One region of the Streptosporangium lutulentum genome, then DNA from elsewhere that is predicted to be linked to it. Evidence: riboswitches for the same ligand, from Rfam matches in the RefSeq annotation. Region 1 holds a riboswitch; the other holds the start of a gene.
The links. A riboswitch is a leader RNA that binds a small molecule or an ion and turns the genes downstream of it on or off. The one in region 1 is predicted to bind cyclic di-AMP.
Positions count from the first base shown of each region.

Region 1 (4,408 bases):
CCCGTCGTCTTTCCGGCGCGTGACGCCCCTGTAGGCGGAATGCAAGGAGCCTGAGGTCAGATGGCCACGGCGTGGCGGGCCAGACCCGTCGGCCACACGGCTGCCACTCGACCGGGAGGCTTCCTTGATCACTACGGCCGTTCTCGTTTTTCTCGCCTTCTTCCTCGTCCTGCTTCTCGTCCTGCTCGCCGTCTCGACGTACAGCGACCTGGTTCACCGGCGTGGTGAGGTGGACGACGCCTGGGTCTGGATCGAGGTACGGCTCAAACACCGTCACGATCTCGTCGCCGAACTGGTGGAGGTCGTGAGGGGCCACGGCGCCCGCGATCGGCAGGCCCTGGAGGCGGTGGCCGCCGCGCGTTCCCGGGCGGCGGGGGCTCAGGCTCCCGCCGACCGGATGGCCGCCGAGGACCTGCTCTCCGGGGCGCTGCGAAGCCTGTTCGCGGCGACAGGGGCCCACCCGGACCTCAAGGCCGGCCGGACCCTCGCCGAGCTGAGAGAGAAGCTGGCCGCCGCCGAGGACCGGATCACCCGCTCCCGGCGGCACTACAACGACGCCGTTCTCATCTACAACAACGCGATCCAGATGAGCCCGGCCGATATCGTGGCGGGTATGGGCGGCTTCTCGCAGCGCGAATACCTCCGCGATCAGGACGAGGAGCGCCGCCCGGTGCGCGCGTGGTTCTAGGAACGATCTCCTGGTCACGGGCTACGGCCGCCGCTGGGTCGTGAGCCCGGCCGCGTCCCCCGCCGGGGCCGGAGGAGGCTCCTTCGGCCGCGCCGCGGCAACGGACATCGGCTGCCGAAGCCTGCCAACCTGGCATAACGCCCTCACCTGGGGGAATGAGCTGCGAATGCCTTCCGAAACTCGTTCCGCCGGCGGGGACACCCGCACCTTCCTTGGCGCGATCATGCGTAATCCCTTCGAGCTGGGAGCGATCGCGCCCAGCTCGAAGGCCGTGGCCCGCCTGGCCGCGTCGATCGTCCCGGACACGCACGATGCCGTGGTCGTCGAGCTCGGCGCCGGCGGCGGTGTGATCAGCGACGCGATCCGCGAACGCCTGCCGCCGGGCGGGCGGCAGCTCGCCGTCGAACTCAACGACGACATGGTCCGCCATCTGCGGCACAGCCGTCCCTGGCTGGAGGTGGCCGCCGGGGACGCGGCCGACCTGGGCAAGGTGCTGGGGCGGGCCGGGGTGGCGCAGGCCGACGCGGTCATCTCCTCGCTTCCCTGGACCCTGTTCGACGAGCAGCGGCAGAAGAGCATTCTGGACGAGGTGTCGGCCACGCTCGTCCAGGGCGGGAGGTTCAGCACCGTCATCACCCTGTCCGCGATGCCCTCGCGGAGGTTCCGGCGATTCCGCGGGCTCCTGGAGCACACCTTCACCGGCGTCGGCACCATGGGCCCGGTCTGGCTCAACGTCCCGCCCGCGCTGGTCTTCACGGCGTCGCGATCCCGTCCCGGCTCCAAGGGCTGAGAGCCGGAGGACGGGGCCGCCCGCCTCGTCCGCCGGTGGGGTTCCGTCCGTGCCAGGAGGTGCGCCGCGATCGCCGGCCTGCCGTTCGCGCCCGGTCTTCCTGCCGTCGCCGCTTGTTGTAATGATAAATGTTACGACATATGCCGCCGAACGCCCGGCGGGCTCGGCGCCCGCGCCGATGAAGGCCGATGGAGATCGCGGGCGGGAGTGAATGGTCGTGCGCGTAAATGAATGATCATGAATGGCGCCGAGGATCACACCTGGCGACGGAGGTCACATTGGCGATCAACGCAAGTGTGACGCATCTGACATAAATTGCGCATTTGCCGTTGTTGTTCATCGTATGTGACCAGGGTCATATCTCAATAGCATAAATAGCCCTTATGCAGGGACTCCGGAAAGGCGATCAACGTTTTTCGATCTTCAAACATGGGGATTGCTTTGCCGAACACTGAAGGTTCGAGGTAGTTTCTGGCCTCGCGACGTGCAAGCCATGCCGTCGCGGCGAATGTCGGCCCCAGGGCCGGTGTCCCTCATAGAAATCCAACCGGTCACCGCTTCTCCCCATCGGGGTTCGACCCCATCGCGGTGGCCCGCCGAATCCATGCAGCCAGGAGGCATGGAACCGGGGACCCAGTGGGCCCTTAACGTGTGGCCAGGGGTGAATCGGCATCTTTTGCCGTAGGGCATCTTCCCAGCCCGAATCCGTCAGCTAACCCGGTAGGCATCAGTGGAAGTCCCAAGGAGAAATCCTGTCTACCACCCTGCACAACCCCCGTTTGTCGCGCCTTTTCCGCCTTTCTGTCGGCGGGTTCGTCCTCACAATGACCGCCTCAGCCGGAGCGGTCGCATTGGGGCCGGCGGCGGCACAGGCGACGACGAACAGTGCGACCGCCCTCCAGGTCAAGAGCACGGCGAAAACCTCACAACAGGTCAAAAGCACGGCGAAGATCAGGTTGAGCAAAGTCGCACTGCAGAAGGTGAAGGCCGAGAAGGCCGTCTCCACGGCAAGGAAGCAGATCGGCGATCCGTATCGGTGGGGAGCCACCGGTCCGGGCGCGTTCGACTGCTCAGGGCTCGTCCAGTACTCATGGCGCAAAGCAGGCGTCAAGCTCCCCCGCATCACGTACAGCCAGTACAGGGCTGTCAGGAAGAAGGTCTCGTGGAGCAACTTGCGCCCCGGTGACCTGATGTTCTTCAGCGGGAAGGGCCACGTCGGCATGTACGTCGGCAAGGGCAGGATGGTCCACTCGCCGAGCAGCGGCAAGACGGTCCGGATCGTGAAGTTGGAGGGGTACTACAAGTCCTCCTTCACCGGAGCGGTCCGCCCCGGAGGCTGACCCAGGGATACGGCCCCGTTCGTCCGCGTGGACGGACGGGGCCGCTCCATGTCCGTCGAGTAGCATCAATGCATATGTCCGTCCCGAAGGGGCGCCGCGCCGTGCTCACCGGGATGCTGGCGCTGATGAGCGTCGCTCCGCTCGCCGGAGGCGGGCCGATCCCGCAGGACACGAGTGGCCTCTGGCCCGGTGCGGCCACCGTCGTGCGAGGTGAGCACTCCCTCGTGATCGGCCACGGCGTCCCGTACGCGAGCCTCCGCGATCTGGCGTCGAGGGCCGACCGCGCCCGCCGCGCCGTCGAGGGGATCTGGGGTCCGGTCCGGGCGGTGATCCTGTTCCCCGCCACGGACGCCGAGGCCGCGGCGCTCGCCGGAGCCGGCGGCACCGGTGGCCTGGCCGCCCTGGCGACCTCGGACCGGGTGATCGTCCTGCCGTCGGGATACGCGAGGCTCAGCGAGGTCGGCCGTGACGTGGTCATCACGCATGAGCTCACCCACGTGGCCACCGGCGCGACCAGGGGCGGCCGGGTGCCGATGTGGCTGTCGGAGGGCTTCGCCGACTACGTGGGCTACCGCGACGCCGGGATCGCGGTCCGCACGGTCGCGGCCGAACTGGCGGGGGAGGTGCGCGCGGGCGTCCTGCCCACCCGGCTCCCCGGGCCCGCCGACTTCGCTCCCGGCAACCCGCGGCTGGCGCAGGCCTACGAGGAGGCGTGGCTCGCCTGCCGCCTCATCGCCGAGCGCTTCGGCGAGAAGTCACTGGTGAGGCTCTACGGTAGCGATATCGGGAGCACCCTGGGCCTGACCGAGGCGGCGCTCGTCGAGGACTGGCGCGACCATCTCCGGAGGGAACTCGGATGACGCTGAGCAAGACGGACACGCCCGCGGGTCTCCGGGCGGCGGGGTGGGCGCTGGCCGCTCTCGGAGCGGTCACGCTGGCGGTCGTGGCGTTCACCACCCCCTGGCGGGAGCTGCCGGCGGGGGCGCCGGTGGTCGTGCCGGATCCGGTCCGCGACTTCTCCGGCGAGCAGATCGCCCGTGCGGAGACCTTCGACGCGCTGGTCAGCGTGCCCTCCTACCTGTCGCTCGGCCTGACCCTGATCGTCGCGGGGGTGCTGGTGGGCACCCCGCTGGGCGCGTGGCTGCTCGGCCGCCTGAGAGGACCGTGGTGGCTGCGGGTGCTGCTCGGCGTCCTGGGGCTGTCGGTGGCGGTGGCGGTCCTGCGCTGGCCGCTGGGGATGTGGTCGGAGACCCACCTGCGCGACTTCGGGCTGTCCACCCAGACCTGGGCGTCCTGGACGGCAGACCGGATCAAGAACCTCGGGGTCGGCACCGGGCTGACCGCGATCATGGTGCTCGCCGTGGTCGCGCTGGCACGGCGCTTCCGCCGCTGGTGGATCCCCGCGGCGATCGGCGCGTTCGTGCTGACCCTGCTCGCCTCGTTCGCCTACCCGGTGGTGATCGAGCCGATCTTCAACGACTTCCGGCCGATGGCCGCAGGGCAGCTCCGCGACGACCTGCTCGCCATGGCCTCCAAGGACGGCGTTCCGGTCGAGGACGTGCTCGTCGCCGACGCCTCCCGGCGGACCAC
Region 1 covers NZ_JAUSQU010000001.1:4,866,747-4,871,154, reverse strand. The annotation lists gene J2853_RS21735 (LemA family protein) at 125-688, shown strand; gene J2853_RS21730 (class I SAM-dependent methyltransferase) at 855-1,478, shown strand; cyclic di-AMP (ydaO/yuaA leader) riboswitch at 2,063-2,220, shown strand; gene J2853_RS21725 (C40 family peptidase) at 2,303-2,818, shown strand; gene J2853_RS21720 (hypothetical protein) at 2,893-3,678, shown strand; gene J2853_RS21715 (M48 family metallopeptidase) at 3,675-4,408, shown strand, end outside.

Region 2 (4,408 bases), 4.6 Mb from region 1:
CGGTGAGCGCCGGCGTCATCAGGCGGTCGCCGTAGACGAAGAACAGGTTCATCCCGCCCATCTCCTCGACGTAGCGGTGCTCACCCGCGTCGAGCCAGACCACCTGGTCGCAGCCCTGCTCGACGGCCTGGCGCTGGGCCACGAAGGCCGCCGCGTAGTTGCCGCCGCACTTGACGGCGCCGGTTCCGCCGGGGGCCGCGCGGGTGTACTCCGTGGAGAGCCAGACCGAGACGGGCTTTCCGGCGCCGAAGTAGGCCGCCGCCGGAGAGGCGATCACCATGTACTTGTAGGTCCTGGACGGGTAGTTCACCCCGAGCGCGGCCTGAGTGGCGATCATGAAGGGGCGCAGGTAGAGGCTGTGACCCGGCGTCGTGGGGACCCATTCCCTGTCGGTCTGGACGAGAAGCTCCAGCGACTCGACGAAGGTCTCCTCCGGCAGTTCCGGCATGGCCATCCGCAGCGCCGAGTTGTTGAAGCGGGCGGCGTTGGCGTACGGGCGGAAGGTCGCGATCGTCCCGCCCTCCTGGCGGTAGGCCTTCATGCCCTCGAAGAACTCCTGGGCGTAGTGGAAGACCGCGGTCGCGGGGTCCAGGCTCAGCGGGCCGTACGGCATGAGCCGCGCGTCGTGCCAGCCCTCGCCCTCGGTGTAGTCGATCGAGATCATGTGATCGGTGAAGACCTGCCCGAATCCGGGGCTCGCCAGTACCTGCTCGCGCTCGGCCGCGGTGCGCGCGTGGTCGGAGAGCTGCACGTCGAAGCTGAGCTTCTGAGCGGTGGTCATGGCGAGATCCTTCTCTTGGCGTAGGGCGACCCTGAATCCATTTTGCGACGGAACAGGTAACGGGAAAACTACTGCATCGACACCGAAACCCGGCAGTGCCGGTACAACGAAGACGCGCCTGGCGGCTCGTAGGAGCCGCCAGGCGCGTCTGAAGTGAGGGGGCGGCTTCCTCAGCCGGTTACTCGGGCGGTGATGTCGTCACCGATCTCGTGAGTGGTCCGGCCGGCCCAGCCGGTCAGCCGTTCGACCAGATCGTCGGCCACGGCCTGCTCGACCCGTGCGGCCTCCTGGGCCAGGCCGAGGTGGTCCAGAAGCATGGCGACCGACAGGATCGTCGCGGTCGGGTCGGCCTTGCCCTGGCCCGCGATGTCGGGGGCACTTCCGTGGACCGGCTCGAACATGCTCGGCGCGGTGCGGTCGGGGTTGATGTTTCCGCTGGCCGCCAGGCCGATGCCGCCGGCGATGGCCGCGCCGATGTCGGTGATGATGTCGCCGAAGAGGTTGTCGGTGACGATCACATCGAACCGTTCGGGCTGGCTGACGAAGAACATCGAGGCCGCGTCCACGTGGCAGTAGTCGGTCTCGACGTCGGGGTACTCCAGGCCGACCCGGTCGAAGACGCGGGCCCAGAGGTCACCGGCGTAGGTGAGCACATTGGTCTTGTGGACCAGTGTCAGCTTCCTGCGGGGACGGCCGAGCGCTTTTTCGAAGGCGTAGCGGACGACCCGCTCGACGCCGTGGGCGGTGTTCAGCGACTCCTGGGTGGCGATCTCGTGGGATGTGCCACGCCTCATCACGCCACCGGTCCCGGCGTACAGCCCCTCGGTGCCCTCGCGGACCACGATCATGTCGATGTCCTCGGGGCGGGCGCCGCCCAGCGGGGTCTCCACGCCGGGGAAGAGCTTGACCGGGCGGAGGTTCACGTAGTGGTCGAACTGGAAACGGAGTTTGAGCAGCAGGTCGCGCTCCAGGACGCCCGGGGGCACGCTGGGGTCGCCGACCGCGCCGAGCAGGATCGCGTCGTATCCGCGCAGCTCGTCCAGGACAGGGTCGGGCAGGGTCTCACCGGTCTCGTGGTACCGCTTGGCTCCGAGATCGTAGGTGGTGGTCTCCACCTTCGTGCCGACGACCGCTTCCAGAACCTTCAGGCCCTCGGTGACGACTTCGGCACCGATCCCGTCTCCGGGAATGACAGCCAGGCGAATGTTGCGCGAATCCATGAACGCACCTTACCGGTCCCGTCTCGGTGATCGAACAACGATCTCACTCTTCGGACAAATCTGAGCGTACGGCACGCCTGATCGTTTTGTCCATTTTTGCGAGGTATTGACCGTTTCGTTGACTTTCGTTATGGTCCTCAGCATTCGTACTGACGCCTAATCCGCACAGGTCATCCCCTACATCGGCCTGCGCGGGGCCGGGGAACCACTTTTTTCGGGATCCGCCGGACGACTGGAACCTCGCTCCACCCCCGGAGCCGTTCCTCGCTGTCCTCATGCGATCCCTAGGGGCGAATCGGCGCATCCATCGCGCCGTAGGGCGACCTCCACGTCCGAGTCCGACAGCTCACCCGGCCGGCCTTATGGAAGGAACCATTTTGTCCGGCAAGACTTACCCCCGCGTCCTGTCCTTGTTCGTGGCCGGCGCCGCCGTGCTCGGGACTCAGGCCGTCGCTCTGGCCGACTCCCGCCTCTCCCCCGCCGACGTCTCCGTCTCCGTCGCCCGAGGGGAAGCCCCCGCTCCCGTGCCCGCGACGCCCGTCACACCCGCCCCCGAATCCACGACGCCCGGCACACTCCGCATACCCGGCACCCCCGGCGCCCCGGCCACGCCCTTCGTGCCCGGCGCCGTCGAGCCCTCGCAAGCGCCCACGGCCGCGCCCGCCGCGCCGGTCACGCCTCCCAAGCCCCCGAAGCCCCCGAAGCCCGCCTGGAAGAAGGCCCTGCAGTGGGCCATGGCCAAGCGCGGCACTCCCTATGTCTGGGGCGGCACCGGCCACGGCGGCTTCGACTGCTCGGGCCTGATGCTCCGCGCCTACGGCGCCGCCGGGATCAAGCTGCCCCGCGTCGCCGCCGACCAGTACAACGCGTTCTCCAGGAAGATCGCCTGGAAGGACCTCCAGCCGGGAGACCTGGTCTTCTTCGACGGCCTCGGCCACGTCGGCATGGTCAGCAAGCCGGGCTACATGGTCAACGCCCCGCACACCGGTGACGTGGTCAAGGTGGAGAAACTCGACTCCGGCCGCCGCGCCTCCTTCGCCGGCGCCGTCCGCCCCGACCCCAAGGGCGTCAAGGCCGCGATCGCGGCCGGACTCCTGACCGCCTCCTGAGCCATCCCCTCACCGGCCCTGCCCCTGGGGCCGGCGGCCGGCGGGCCCCGCACCCACCCTCACCGTCCAGGGTGCGGGGCCCGCCGCTCACACTCACGGTCGATGCCCGGCCGGCAGCTCAGGGCCGCCCGGTTCGTGGACGACGCGCCCTCGCCGGGCGCCCTCGCCCACTCCGCCTCTCCGGAACGGAGCGACGGGTGGCTAACGGTCGGTGGGAGCCCCGCCGTTGTCGCGGCGGTCCAGAGCGGTCTGGAGAGCCTGGGCGGCCTCGTCCTCGGTCTCGTCGGGACGGTCCCAGGAATACATCTCATACATGGCGATTCTCGTCTCGGTCGCATGCGAGCAGGAGAGGTGATCGGGACTCCGGTCACGAATCCGAATCGAGCCTGATGCCGCAGATCCGGGTCACGGATCGGCGGCGGGAGGCTGGGGCCGGCGAGCGCCATCACACCGCGGCGAGCTGCCGGCCTGCCCCTGTCAGGCCCCGCCGCGGCAGGTAAGGAGTACAAGAACCTGACGCATTTGATGTCAAGGTTACCTGGCCGTCGAACCGCCGTCTCGCCCGCCGTACACACTTCTCAGATGCTGAGACGCGGCTGCGGCCGCCACCCGGGTCGTCGGGGCGGCGGCCGCAGCCGGAGAAATCATCTGTCCGCTTATTCGGCCAGATCGACCGAGCGGCCGCTGTCGGCGCCGATCTCGGCACCGATCTGGTCGACGACGTTCTGCGGGATGGCCGTGTCGACGGTGAGCGCGATGAGGGCCTTTCCGCCCTTCACGTCACGGGCCACCTGCATCGAGGCGATGTTGATGCTGTGATCTCCGAGGATCCGGCCGACGACGCCGACGATTCCGGGGCGGTCGGTGTAGGTGAAGAACGACAGGTGGTCGGTCGGCTCGATCTCCATCTGGTAGCCGTTGACCTCGACGATCTTCGTGATCTGGCGCGGCCCCGACAGGGTGCCCGAGACCGAGACCGTACGGCCGTCGGCGAGGACACCGCGAACGGTCACGACGTTGCGCCAGTCGGGGCTCTCCGAGCTGGTGATCAGCTCGACCGTCACGCCGCGGTCCTTGGCCAGGAGCGGGGCGTTGACGTAGGTGACCGAGTCTTCGACCACGTCGGTGAAGACGCCCTTGAGGGCGGCCAGCTCCAGCACCCGCACGTCGTGGGCGGCGATCTCGCCGCGGACGTCGACGTCGAGCTTGGTGGCGACCTCGCCCGCGAGGGCGGTGAACACCCGGCCGAGCTTCTCGGCCAGCGGCAGACCCGGCTTGACGTCCTCGGCGACGACACC
Region 2 covers NZ_JAUSQU010000001.1:9,447,563-9,451,970, reverse strand. The annotation lists gene J2853_RS42535 (branched-chain amino acid aminotransferase) at 1-781, opposite strand, end outside; gene J2853_RS42530 (3-isopropylmalate dehydrogenase) at 952-2,001, opposite strand; cyclic di-AMP (ydaO/yuaA leader) riboswitch at 2,145-2,376, shown strand; gene J2853_RS42525 (C40 family peptidase) at 2,379-3,110, shown strand; gene serA (phosphoglycerate dehydrogenase) at 3,767-4,408, opposite strand, start outside.
Region 2: another riboswitch for cyclic di-AMP. It lies ahead of J2853_RS42525 (C40 family peptidase); the one in region 1 lies ahead of J2853_RS21725 (C40 family peptidase).